DNA from 3 places in the Mesorhizobium sp. M0904 genome. Region 3 is predicted to be linked to each of the others. Evidence: predicted binding sites of a transcription regulator. Region 3 holds the regulator's gene; each other region holds the start of a gene.
What was found. The regulator LexA, encoded in region 3, represses DNA repair genes until DNA is damaged. The targets are predictions, from matches to a motif close to TGTTCNNNNTGTGTTCNG.
Positions count from the first base shown of each region.

Region 1: a site for LexA is predicted at 2,661-2,678, ahead of NKH80_RS04735 (PA0069 family radical SAM protein). Genes of this name have one in related genera too.
Region 2: a site for LexA is predicted at 2,592-2,609, ahead of recA (recombinase RecA). Genes of this name have one in related genera too.

Region 1 covers NZ_JAMYOC010000003.1:87,876-92,313, reverse strand. The annotation lists gene NKH80_RS04745 (F0F1 ATP synthase subunit B) at 1-314, shown strand, start outside; gene rnhB (ribonuclease HII) at 569-1,264, opposite strand; gene NKH80_RS04735 (PA0069 family radical SAM protein) at 1,432-2,586, opposite strand; gene NKH80_RS04730 (glycosyltransferase) at 2,738-3,241, shown strand; gene NKH80_RS04725 (phytanoyl-CoA dioxygenase family protein) at 3,431-4,405, shown strand.
Region 2 covers NZ_JAMYOC010000016.1:145,607-150,044, reverse strand. The annotation lists gene NKH80_RS18505 (SUF system Fe-S cluster assembly protein) at 1-52, shown strand, start outside; gene sufA (Fe-S cluster assembly scaffold SufA) at 163-543, shown strand; gene NKH80_RS18495 (GFA family protein) at 579-1,076, opposite strand; gene NKH80_RS18490 (TfoX/Sxy family protein) at 1,167-1,490, shown strand; gene NKH80_RS18485 (carbohydrate kinase family protein) at 1,524-2,456, opposite strand; gene recA (recombinase RecA) at 2,734-3,831, shown strand; gene alaS (alanine--tRNA ligase) at 4,091-4,438, shown strand, end outside.
Region 3 covers NZ_JAMYOC010000008.1:195,879-200,316, forward strand. The annotation lists gene NKH80_RS11310 (hormone-sensitive lipase) at 1-62, opposite strand, end outside; gene kynU (kynureninase) at 159-1,406, opposite strand; gene lexA (transcriptional repressor LexA) at 1,863-2,597, shown strand; gene NKH80_RS11325 (ComEC/Rec2 family competence protein) at 2,591-4,438, opposite strand, start outside.

The DNA.
Region 1 (4,438 bases), on a different contig from region 3:
TTGGCCAATACCAGCGCAAGCGCAAGGAAGCTGAGCAGGAGGCGGCGGCCATCGTTGCCGCCGCCAAGCGTGAAGCCGACATGCTTGCCGCCGAGGCGCACAAGAAGACCGAGGACTATGTCGCCCGGCGCACCGCCTTGGCCGAGCAGAAGATCGGCCAGGCCGAGCGCGAAGCGATCGGCGAAGTGCGCGCCAGCGCTGTCGACATCGCGGTCGAAGCCGCGCGCGCGCTGCTGGCCGGCAAGATCGACGCCAAGGCCGGCGCCGACCTGTTCAACGCCTCCCTGCAGGATTTGAAGTCGAAGCTGAATTAAGCGACTTCGTCGAGAATTCATCGAAAGCCGCCTGGGAAACCTGGCGGCTTTTTTGTTGGCGAAAGCGGCAGAGCGCATAATCTCCCCCCTTGAGGGGGAGATGTCGCCGAAGGCGACAGAGGGGGTCGGTACGTCCTGGCGCGACGCCATGTAAGACGAAGAGGAGCTTGGCGCTTCACGCGCGGCGACCCCCTCTGGCCTGCCGGCCATCTTCCCCCGAGGGGGGAGATCCGCGCCTAGCCGCTTCGCCAATCTCAATCCAAACCCGAAAAAACCTCTTCCTCCAGCACCTCGGTGCCGCCGAACCGGAACGGCGCGAAGGAGGCGCGGTGCAGCCGCGCCACCGGCCCGTGCAGATCGATCGCCGTGCGATGGCGCACAGTGGCGTAGCCCATATGCAGTTCGAAGCCGTAACGCGCATGATGGCTGCCGCAGCCGCACATCATGCGGTCGCGCAACACCTTGGCGACGATCGAGGCTGCGGCGATCGACTGCGAGCGCTGGTCGCCCTTGATCAGCGCTTTGCCCTCGCAGGGCAGGCCGGGCGGCACGTCGCGGCCGTCGGCCAGTGCCAGCTTCGGCCGGGTTGACAGGCCGGCCACTGCACGGCGCATCGCCTCCAGGCTGGCCCTGAGAATGTTGGAGGCATCGATCCCTTCGGCGCTGACCGAGGCCATCGACACGGCGAGTGCGGAGCCGAGGATTTTCATGAACAGCGCCTCACGCTGCAAATGCGTCAGCCGCTTGGAATCATCGAGGCCGTCGGGGATGTTGGCGGGATCGAGCACCACCGCTGCCGCCACCACCGGCCCGGCGAGTGGGCCGCGGCCGGCCTCGTCCATCCCCGCCACCGGCCAAAGGCCTTCGGCCATCGCTCTCGTCTCGAACGAGAAGTCGGGTTTCTCGACGATTTCGAAGAGAAGCGGAGAATCGGAACGCGGGCGAGCCATGGTGCGGCGAGGTTCGCATCGGCTCCGATTCTCCGCAAGTCCCCTCCGGGTCGGGCGGGGCACCGGACCAGGAGGGGGCTACCGTCTGCAAGCCCGGGGACAGGACAGGCCGGACGGGATTTTCGCCTGCTGCGGCCGCTTCAAAGCGGCTGGCGCGAGACGCTTTGTCACAGCAGCATCAGCTGCTCGGTTGCCTTGGCAGCGGGGACGAACTGGTCGGTCCTGAGCGAGCGCCGTTCGGCATTGAGGCCGAGCCGTTTGGCGGCGATCTCGAAACGCCGGCCGATCTGCCAGGCATAGGGGCCGGAGCCTTTCATGCGCTTGCCCCATTCTGAATCGTAGTCCTTGCCGTCGCGCATCGAACGGATCAGCGACATGACGTGGCGATAGCGGTCGGGATAGTGGCGCAGCAGCCAGTCCTTGAAGATCGGCGCGACCTCCAGCGGCAGGCGCAGCAGCACATAGCCGGCTTCACGCGCGCCCGCTGCCTGCGCCGAATCGAGGATGCGCTCCATTTCCGGATCGGTCAGTCCGGGGATGATCGGCGCGACCATCACCGAGGCCGGAATGCCGGCGTCCGAAAGCTGTCTGATCGCCTCCAGCCGCTTGGTCGGCGTCGACGCGCGCGGCTCCATCGTTCTGGCCAGCATCCTGTCCAATGTCGTCACCGACAGCGCCACCTTGGCCAACCCGCGCTCGGCCATGCGCGACAGAATGTCGATATCGCGGGTCACCAGTGCCGATTTGGTGACGATGCCGACCGGATGGCCGCGCGCCTCCAGCACTTCGAGGATCTCGCGCATGATCCGGTATTGCTTCTCTATCGGCTGATAGGGATCGGTGTTGGTGCCTATGGCGATGGTGCGCGGCTGGTAATTATCCCTGGACAATTCCTTGTCGAGCAACCGCGCCGCATCCGGCTTGGCAAACAGCTTCGATTCGAAATCCAGCCCCGGCGACAGGCCCATGAAGCTGTGCGTCGGCCGCGCGAAACAATAGACGCAGCCATGTTCGCAGCCGCGATAGGGATTGATCGAGCGGTCAAAGGAGATATCGGGCGATTCGTTGCGGGTGATGATGGTGCGCGGCTTCTCGATCTGTACCTCGGTCTTGAAGGGCGGCAGCTCCTCCAGCGAATTCCAGCCGTCATCGAACACATGCCGGCTGACCGGCTCGAAACGGCCGGACGGATTTATGCCCGCCGACCTGCCGCGATTGCGGTCCGGACGGACGCGCATGCCGCTCTGCTCGATCATCGCATTCGCCATCTCGGCTCTGCCAACGCCGAAGGCGGCAATGTCGGCACGCACGATCTGTTCCATTTTGGCCCTTTCCCAGGGACTGTCGGCCCGCTGTCGAATCGCTCTGCTCATGAATGTATTCCTATCGCGTTGACGAGAACAAATCAAGAACTTTCTCGCGGGGTGCCGCAAAAACTGGCGCAGCCCACCGCTTTCCGCTATTCGGCTAAACATGCTCAGCGTACTGATCGAAACCCTGAATGACGAGGAGGGCCTTGCCCGCACGCTCGCCTCGCTGATCGGCGGCGCGGTCGAGGGCGTGGTGCGCGACGTTCTCGTCTGCGACACCGGCTCGACCGATCAGACGCACCGCGTCGCCGAACATGCCGGCTGCCACTATGTCAGCGGCGGCATTGCTGCTGGCATCAGGCAGGCCAAGGGCGACTGGCTGCTCTTGCTGGAACCGGGCGCGCGGCTGGGGGAGGGCTGGATCGACGAGGTCGTCGCCCATACCGCCAGGCAAACCATGGCGGCGCGATTTTCGCGGGCACGCGGCAGCCGCGCGCCCTTCCTGTCACGCGTCTTTGCCGGAAATCGCGCTCTCGCCGAAGGCTTGGTGATCAGCAAGCGTCAGGCCGCCGCGCTATCAAAGAGCGCCCGCAGCGCCGAAGCGATCGCCCGCGGCCTGGCGACAAGAAGGCTCCACGCTGAGATCTGGGTGGCGCCGCGGAAGTGACGGCTTACCATCCCGGGCCTAGGGAATGCCGCCCAAGCAAATTTTCTGGCGGGTCGTCGCTATTGTGCATTGCACAAAATCTGGCCGGGGGTTACCATTCCCTGCGAAACGGGCGAATAGGTTTGGGGTGTGCCGGAGCGGCGGCGACGACTATCGTCGATGCTGTTCCCCCGACATTTGAGGACCCCGATGACCCTTTCAAGCCCCGACAAGTCCGGCGCTGCAAGCCTCGAGGCGATCGCACGCAACGGCGGTACGCTGCGCCGCATCGCCGCCCGCATCCCGACCTATCTTTCCGACCTTCGGGAGAATCCGGCATGGCTGCCGATGTTCATGCTGGCCCGCACCATGCCGGCGCGGCGCCTGCACTGGCGCGGTGCAAAGCCCGTTCCGCCGGCGCGCAATGTCGGTGAAACGATGTTCGCCGGCGTCGATCGCGATGCCGTCGTCGGCGCGCTGCGGACGGAGGGGCTCTATTCGGGCCTGATGCTGCCGGCCGCCATCCATGAGGAGATCGCCCGCTTCGCCGAGCGCACGCCATGCTTCGGCAATTTCGACCGCCGGCTGGAATTCCTGCCCGAAAAACACGCCGATGCCGAAAAGCATTTCGGCCGCCCGCTGCTCAGCGGTCACTATTTCGAACGGGTCCTCGACTGCAACGCTGCGGTCGCCGTGCAGCGCGATCCGCTGCTTCTCGATATCGCAGCGCACTATCTCGGCAGCCAGGCCAAGCTGATCACCACCCGCGTCTGGTGGAGCTTTCCGACCGGTGGCGTCTCGGACGCCGACAAGAACATGGCCTCGCTCGGCAAATACCATTTCGACCTCGACGACTGGCGCATGTTGAAGTTTTTCTTCTACCTGGTGCCGGTCGACAACGACACCGGGCCGCATGTCTATGTCCGCGGCTCCCACAACCGGCGCATCCTGAAGCACCAGCTGACGCTGCTGGTAGGCCATTCGGCGGAAGAGGTGCTGGGCGTGTACGGCGAGCAGAGCCCGGTAACGCTGACCGGGCAGGCCGGCCGCGGCTTTGTCGAGGACCCGTTCGGCTTCCATATGGGCACCGTGCCGACGCGCACCCCGCGGCTGATGATGGAGGTCGGCTTCGGCGTGTCGCCGCCCTCGCGCCGCCGTTTTCACGGCGAGCCGGTCATTCGCTAAACCGAGGTCGCTTGGCTGACACCTTGGCTCGCC
Region 2 (4,438 bases), on a different contig from region 3:
GTCGCCCGACCGCATGTCGGAAGAGGCACAGGTGGCGGTTGGCTGGTACTAGCATCCGACCAGCCAGAGGCTGGCGCACTTGCGCCGGGTACAAAACTTCACCATTTTAGGTGAGGAATCATTCGGCAGGCCTTGAACCTGCGCGCAATGGAGAAGGAAAACATGGGACGCTTCGCCGTCATCACTATGACCGAAAAGGCCGCCGACCGGGTGCGCGAGATCGTCGCGACCCGCGAGAATGCGCATGGCATTCGCCTTGGCATCAAGAAGGGCGGCTGCGCCGGCATGGAATATACGGTCGACCTGGTGACCGAGCCCAACACCAAGGACGACCATATCGAGCGCGACGGCGCCCATGTCTATGTCGCGCCGGAGGCAGCGCTTTTCCTTTTCGGCACCGAGATGGATTTCGAGCAGACGACGCTGCGCACCGGCTTCACCTTCCACAACCCAAACCAGAGTTCGGCTTGTGGCTGCGGCGAATCGGTCGAACTGAAGCCGGCCGATTTGAAGGCCTTGGCTGAAGCGCGCGCTTCCGCCTGATCTTTCCTTCTCCTCCGTTCACGGGGAGAAGGGACCTAATCCACCCACATTCCTGTTCGTTTGTGCCAGTCGGCAATTGATTCTTCCGGGTACACGTCGAAGACCTTGTCCCTTTTGCCGATCTCCGGCTCGACCCAGTTCGCCTTGTATTTCAGCATAAGATGCACCTTCTCCGGCGGCTTTGGCAGGTCTGTGTCGATCGCCGAGGCGAAGGGGTGCACCAGCTCCGGCCAGGTCGGGTCGTAGAGCCAGAGTGCCGTCCCGCATTTCGTGCAGAAGTTCCGCTCGCCCGTCGAGATTTCGCGTTGCGGGTGCTCGTCGTCCTCGATCTCGGCGCGGTAGACGCCGAGATGGCGCTTGCCCTGGATTTTCAACGTCTTGTAATCGGCGCCGAGATTGATGGCGAAACCGCCACCGCCCTGCTGCTTGCGGCAGATCGAGCAGTAGCACAGCATGAACGGCACCGGCGTGTGGCTTTCCACCTCGAAACGCACGGCATTGCACCGGCAGGACCCTTTGAGCAGAAGCGGCATGAGAAACTCCGACGAAACTGGTTCCGAACTTGTCAGGATGGTGCCGGTTGCGGCGATGACAAGGGGAAATCCGGATGACATGATCGCCGCATGGACAATGAGCGCATCGAAGAGCTTTTCGAAGGCCTTGGCCCGGTTAGCATCCGCAAGATGTTCGGCGGCAAGGGCATCTATTTCGACGGCGTCATCGTCGCCGTCGTCATCCGTGACGAATTGATGCTGAAGGCTGACGCGGAAAGCGCGCCTGAATTCGAAGCGGCCGGCTGCCGGCAATGGACCTATACCGGCTCACGGCACGGCAAGCTGGTGTCTATGCCGTATTGGAGCGTTCCCGACAGTGCCTTCGATGATCCGGATGAGATGGCGATCTGGGCACGCCGCGCCTACGAGGCAGGACGGCGCGCCGGAAAATAGCTGCGTTATGCTTCGGCAATTCCGGGCCGCACTTCATGCCAGGTCCCGCGCCTCGGGCACGAGCGCCAGCGCCTCGGCAAAGCTGGCACTGGTGAAGGCGGCGCTCTCGATGGCGAGCGTCGCGGCGGCGACGCCTTCACGCAACGCTTCGCGCAGCTTCAGGCCACGCAGCAGGGCAGCGATCGTGGCGCCGGCCAATGCGTCGCCCGCGCCTGTGGCATCGGTCCGCTTTTGCAGTGGCGGTGGCAGGATCGAAAATGCGCCGGTTTGGTCGAAACCGAGCACCGGTCCGTCGCCGGCGGTGATCACGCCGCTTTTCAGGCCGGCGCGTCTCAGGCTGTCGACGATGCCTTGATCGCCAGCATCGATGTCGGCGCCGGCGAGCACGCCGGCCTCGTGCCGGTTCATGAACGCCATCGCCAGACGGTCGAGCACCGGCGTCAGCCGCGCCGCTTTGCTGGGCGAGACGGCAAGCGCAAACACCGGCTTGCCGGCGGCGAGTGCCGCCAGCCGCTCCAGCGCGGTCGACGGCAGGTTGGCGTCGCACAGGATCGTATCGGCCGAACCGATAGCTTCGCGCACCTTGGCGCGGCGGATCTGCTTGGGAAGCGCCAGCTCATAGAGCACCATGTCGGCAAGGCCGGCGATCAGCCGGCCGTCGCTATCGATCAGCATCGTATGGCTTGGCGTTGCCCGGTCGAGGAACACCGCCGACAGGTCGGCGATTCCGGCCTCGGCGACGGCGCGTAAAACCGTGTCGCCCAGAGCATCGCCGCCGCGCACCGAAAGCAGCGAGGCCGAGGCGCCGCGCCGCACCGCCCAGCGCAAGGCGTTGAAGACGGCGCCGCCAACATGCTCGCGCATCGTGCCGGGGTTCAAGGCGGCTGGCACGAAGGTGCCGGCAACCCGGCCGCGCCGCTCGATATAGGCGCCGCCCACGGCCAGGATCGTCGGGGAGTTCATCATGCCGGCGAAATGCCCTTTGCTGTTGCCCGGGAGGAGACTAGGTCGCTGGGCGGAACCCTGCAATCGCGGGTGCGATTCGGTTGGTGACGGCGGCGGCGCCGCATGCGAAGCCGGTTGCATCCGGAAGCAAAATTACGAAACAAAAATAGAACAAATATGGATATCCGTTATTTTTCAAATCCTTGCCGCTCATTGACAAATGAGAACAAACGAGGTACATTCTTTTAAGGATTGCGGGATTGTCCGGCCTCCATTGACGACCACGGGGTGATGTATCATGGCTCAGAATTCTTTGCGGCTTGTAGAGGACAAAGCGGTGGACAAATCAAAGGCTCTGGATGCGGCGCTGTCGCAAATCGAGCGTGCCTTCGGCAAGGGCTCGATCATGCGGCTCGGCGCAAACGAGCAGGTCGTCGAGATCGAAACGGTGCCGACCGGCTCGCTTGGGCTGGACATCGCGCTTGGCGTCGGTGGCCTGCCGCGCGGCCGCATCGTCGAGATCTACGGGCCGGAAAGCTCGGGCAAGACGACGCTGGCGCTGCACACGGTGGCCGAAGCCCAGAAGAAGGGCGGCATCTGCGCCTTCGTCGATGCCGAGCACGCGCTCGACCCGGTCTATGCCCGCAAGCTCGGCGTCGATCTCGAAAATCTATTGATCTCGCAGCCCGATACCGGCGAGCAGGCGCTGGAGATCTGCGACACGCTGGTGCGCTCCGGCGCCATCGACGTGCTGGTGGTCGATTCGGTGGCGGCGCTGACGCCGCGGGCGGAAATCGAAGGCGAGATGGGCGATTCGCTGCCCGGCCTGCAGGCGCGCCTGATGAGCCAGGCACTGCGCAAGCTCACCGCCTCGATCTCGCGCTCCAACACCATGGTCATCTTCATCAACCAGATCCGCATGAAGATCGGCGTCATGTTCGGGTCGCCCGAGACGACGACCGGCGGCAATGCGCTGAAATTCTATGCTTCGGTCCGCCTCGACATCCGCCGCATCGGCTCGGTCAAGGATCGCGACGAGGTTGTCGGCAACCAGACCCGCGTCAAGGTGGTCAAGAACAAGCTGGCGCCGCCCTTCAAGGTGGTCGAGTTCGACATCATGTATGGCGAGGGCGTCTCCAAGACCGGCGAGCTGGTCGATCTCGGCGTCAAGGCCGGCGTGGTCGAAAAGTCGGGCGCCTGGTTCTCCTACAATTCGCAGCGTCTTGGCCAGGGCCGCGAAAACGCAAAACTGTTCCTGCGCGACAATCCCGACACGGCGCGCGAGATCGAGCTGGCGCTGCGACAGAATGCCGGGCTGATCGCCGAGAAATTCCTTGAAAACGGCGGCTCCGAAAGCAGCGACGACGGTTTCGAGGACGACGCTGGGGTGATGTAGGGCAGGCGACGCCTCGCGGAGCCTCAGCCGGGTTTCGATTTGATGTTTTGATTTTGAGTTTGCGTAATCGATGCGTTTCGCCGCCGGCCCCGTGCCGGCGGTTTGCGTTTGATGGCGGGGCAGAAGCCATTTCAAAGCGCTGGTGAAAGCGGGAATTTGAGCCCATTTGGTGTTTCTGGACAGGCTGCGGTGCGACCGCTAAAAGGCCATGTCTATTTTCCGCCGGCAGCCGGCGGTTCTCTCGAAAAGGCAGTATTTCATGAGTGGCGTCAACGAGATCCGGTCGGCATTTCTCGACTATTTTCGCAAGGAAGGTCACGAGGTCGTCGCGTCAAGCCCGCTGGTGCCGCGCAACGACCCGACGCTGATGTTCACCAATGCCGGCATGGTGCAGTTCAAGAACGTTTTCACCGGTCTGGAGAAGCGGCCCTATTCGCGCGCCACGACTGCCCAGAAGAGTGTTCGCGCCGGCGGCAAGCACAACGACCTCGACAATGTCGGCTACACTGCGCGCCACCTGACCTTCTTCGAGATGCTCGGCAATTTCTCCTTCGGCGACTATTTCAAGGAGCGCGCCATAGAGCTTGCCTGGAACCTGATCACCAGG
Region 3 (4,438 bases):
CCGGCTATGTTGGCGCCGTTGGCATAGGCGTTGTCCCAATCGGCAATGTGACGTTCGAACACCCTGCGCCCTCCCTGGCAATATGGCCTTGCAACCTGGCCGCGAGCATCGCGCGGCGCGTCGTCGCCAGCCTCACGATTCCAGCTCTCGCATCAATCTCAAGTGACAGCCGCCTTGATGGCGAAGCGCGCATCCTTCCACGCACCGGTGCGCAGGATCTCCTCAAGCACTTCGACGGCCTGCCAAACATCGGCATAGCCGACATAGAGCGGGGTGAAGCCGAAGCGCATGGTCGATGGCGCGCGAAAATCGCCGATCACGCCACGTTCGATCAGCGCGCGCATGATCTGATAGCCATGCTCATGCATGAATGAAATCTGGCTGCCGCGTTTTTCTCCATCGCGCGTGCTTTCGAGCGTGAGGTCGTAAGTGCCGCACTTTGCCTCGACAAGCTCGATGAACAGATCGGCCAGTGCGATGCTCTTCTTGCGCACCGCAGTCATGTCGACATCGTCCCAGATGTCGAGCGCGCCCTTCAGCGTGCGCATCGAAAGGATCGGCTGGGTGCCGCACAGAAACCGGCGGATGCCGGTGCCGGCCGCATAGCCTGGCTCGAAGGCGAAGGGCCGTGCATGGCCCCACCAGCCGGTGAGCGGCTGCTGGATGTCGGCAAGATGCCGCTCAGCCGCATAGATGAAGGCAGGCGCGCCCGGTCCGCCATTCAGATATTTGTAGGTGCAGCCAACGGCAAAATCGGCGTTGGCTTTGTCGAGCTCGACTGGCATCGCGCCGGCGGTGTGGCAGAGATCCCAGACGATCATCGCCCCGGCTTCCTGGGCCCTGCGCGTCAGCGCCGGCATGTCGCGCAGTTCGCCCGATTTGTAGTTGACGTGGTTGACCAGCACCACGGCGGTGCGATCGTCGATCAGCTCCTCGATGGTCGGCGCGTCGACCGCCGAGAGGCGCAGCAGCGCATCTTTTCGCGTCGAAACCACACCCTCAGCCATGTAGAGTTCTGTCGGAAAACTATCGCCCTCGGCGACGATGACCTGCCGCTCCGGTCGCATGGCCATGGCGGCGTGCAGCAGCTTGTAGATGTTGACCGACGTCGTATCGCAGACCACCGTCTGGCCGACCGCGGCACCGATCAGGCGCCCGAGCTGGTCGCCAAGTTCAAGCGGCATGTTGAACCAGCCGGCCGTGTTCCATGCGCGGATGAGATCATGCGACCATTCTTCGGTCGCGGCCTTGTACAATTCATCGAAAGCGGGCCGTGAAGCAGCTCCTAGCGAATTGCCGTCGAGATAGATCACTCCTTGCGGCAAGACAAAGCGGTCGCGCATCGCGCCCAGCGGATCCGCGGCATCCATCGCCTTTACGGCCACGAGATCGGGAATTCCCGTCATGATTTGCCTGCTCCCCCAAAAAATCCAACGCAACGCCGGACACGCATCAACTGTTCTTCTGTTCTTCCATTACCTGGTTGCGCGTAGCAAGGCTCCACCGGCGAGAAGCAGCCTGACCAGGCGGTGGAAACCTGGAGTTAGCCCGAGGTTGGCGTTTTGAGTTCGTTTCGTTCACGGCGCATTGACCAAACCGCACAGTCGATAGGGGTTCACTTCCGTGCCCTTTGCCGACCGACGGCCGATGCCAGTGCCGCCTTCTAGGAGGCGAGAACGGCGCAAACGAAAGCAGAATCAAGGCGATGAGGCTCGCGGCGGCGAAAATACGGTACGCCGGTAGGGGACGTCGTTTGTTTCCCGAGCCTTAACGCATTCATTAAACTTTAAACAGTTGCGGAACACAACTGGAACAGATAGTGTCTGTTCTGGGTTTGTTTTCTGATTCTGTTGGGGGTCGCTATGCTGACACGCAAACAACACGAACTGCTTATGTTCATCCACGAAAGGTTGAAGGAAAGCGGTATCCCACCTTCCTTCGACGAGATGAAGGAAGCGCTCGACCTGGCTTCCAAATCCGGAATCCACCGACTGATTACGGCGCTGGAGGAGCGCGGCTTCATTCGCCGTTTGCCCAACCGGGCCCGTGCACTGGAGGTGCTACGCCTGCCTGACTCGATCGCCCCCGGCCTCAATGCGGCACGCAAGTTCTCGCCGAGTGTCATCCAGGGCAGTCTTGGGCAAGGTGCCCCTCGGCAGGGAAAGCCGACATCGTCGCGCGTCCCTGCAGCCGGCAATGACGACGATGTCGTCGCCGCCGTTTCGATCCCGGTAATGGGCCGCATCGCCGCTGGTGTGCCGATCGATGCTATCCAGCACCAGACGCATTCGATTTCGGTGCCGCCGGATATGATCATGGGCGGCGAGCATTATGCGCTCGAGGTCAAAGGCGATTCGATGATCGAGGCTGGCATTTTCGACGGCGACACGGTGATCATCCGCAACGCCGATACGGCGAGCCCCGGTGAGATCGTGGTGGCCCTGGTCGACGAGGAGGAAGCGACGCTGAAGCGGTTCCGCCGCAAGGGCGCCTCGATCGCCCTGGAGGCCGCCAATCCGGCCTACGAGACGCGCATCTTTGGACCAGACAGGGTCAAGGTGCAGGGCAAGCTCGTTGGGCTGATCCGCCGCTACTGAGTTGCGCCCTTGGTGCCGGCTTTTGGATTGTCGGCCCGGTATGGCGGCAGGCCGCGCGCCGCGCGTGAAAATTTCCGCTGCACGTGCCAGGGCCGGTATGATTTTTCGACGGCGAAGCGGATTTCGGCGCGTGTTGCCGCTTGTGGATCGAAATAGACGGCCGCACTTCCCGCGCGCGCCAGTTGCCGTTTGGTGACGACGAGGACCAGCCGGTCGTAGTAGCAGGGATTATGGGCGGTGGCGTCGTCGATGACGATCAAGCTGGCGAAGGCGCAGGCTGGCCGTGCGGTATCGCGGTCCTTGGCTTGCGCAATGATCGCGCCGGATGGATGCCTGGCGAGGCAGAGACCGTCCGTGCAAATGAACGGCATGCCCGGCGGTAGGTCGGCCGGATCGGCAATGTCGAATTGCGGATCGTTCTTTCCAGGTGTTTCCGGCGCGACGATAGCCTCTGATGTGAGCGCGCGTTTCCAGTTGTCGATGGTGAACTCATTCGGGCGTGCCCGGTTGACCGCGAGCTCACCGCTGCCGATCGGCAGCGCGACCAGCCGTGCGTCCTCCGAGATCAATACGTCGGGTACGCGCGTCTGGGTTGTCGTTAGCAAGCCGGCGAGCGCAAAAGGAATTGCCGCGAGCCGCAACCAGGTCGTCGCCATGCTGGCAACGACGAGGGCGATCGTCACCAAAAGGACGGATCTCAGCGAAATCAGCCCCACCGCATCGATTGGCGAGCGCTCGGAGATCCACCCGGACAGGGCGATCATCGCCGTCAGCCCTTTGCCCATCACGTATAGGAAAGGCCCATCCGCGCCGAACGGCATCGCCAGCGCGCTGAGCACGGCGAAGGGCATGACGACCAGTGAGACGATGGGCATGATGGCCAGATTGGCGAACAGGCTGAGCGGCGCCACGCGCTGGAAATGCCATAGGGCGAAAAGCGCCGTGGCGCTCCCTGCAATGATCGAGGTCATCGCCAGGCCGCCCATGCCCAGCAGGACCTTTCGCGTGGCGAGGCGTAGCGGCGACCGCCGCGGCGGCGGCGTGGTGGCCCTGCCGGCGCGGTAGTCGGACCAGCCGGCATAGGCGCCGACAAGGGCCGCCGTCGCGGCGAAGGACATCTGGAAGCTCGGACCGACCACCTCGTGTGGCGACACCAGAATGACCGCGATGGCCGAGATCGCCAGGTTGCGCATGGTGAGCGCGGCCCGGTCGAACAGCACGGCGATAAGCATCACCGCCAGCATGATGAAGCTGCGTTCGGCCGCTACCACAATGCCGGAAAAGACGAGGTAGGCCGCAATCGAAAAAAGCGCGGCGGCCGCGGCATATTTCTTGACCGGCCGTCGCGATGAGAAATCGGGAAACAGCGCAAAGGCGCCGCGTAGCAGCGCCATGATGGTGCCGGCGACCAACGCCATATGCAGCCCCGAGATAGAGATGATGTGATAAATGCCTGTACGCCGCATCGCTTCGTTGATCTCCTCGGGAATGCCTGCGCGCACGCCGACGATCAGCGCAGCAGCAATCTCGCCCTCGGCGCCGCCGATGCGGCTGCGGATATGGTCGGCGATGGATTCGCGCGCGTCTTCGATCGCGGAAGAAAGCCGCGCGGCAAGCGGCATGCTGCTCGACGACACGACTTTCGGATTGCCGAGAAAAAAGCCGCTGCCGCCGATACCGGCGAAATAGCTGTCGAAGGAGAAATCATAGCTGTCGGGCCGCACCGGGCCGGTCGGCGGCAGCAGCCGCACATAGCCGGTGATCTCGGAACCGGCGGCCAGCTCATCCGGTATCTTCATCGCCGAAACGCGGACCCGTTCCGGCATGTAGCGCAGCGTCGG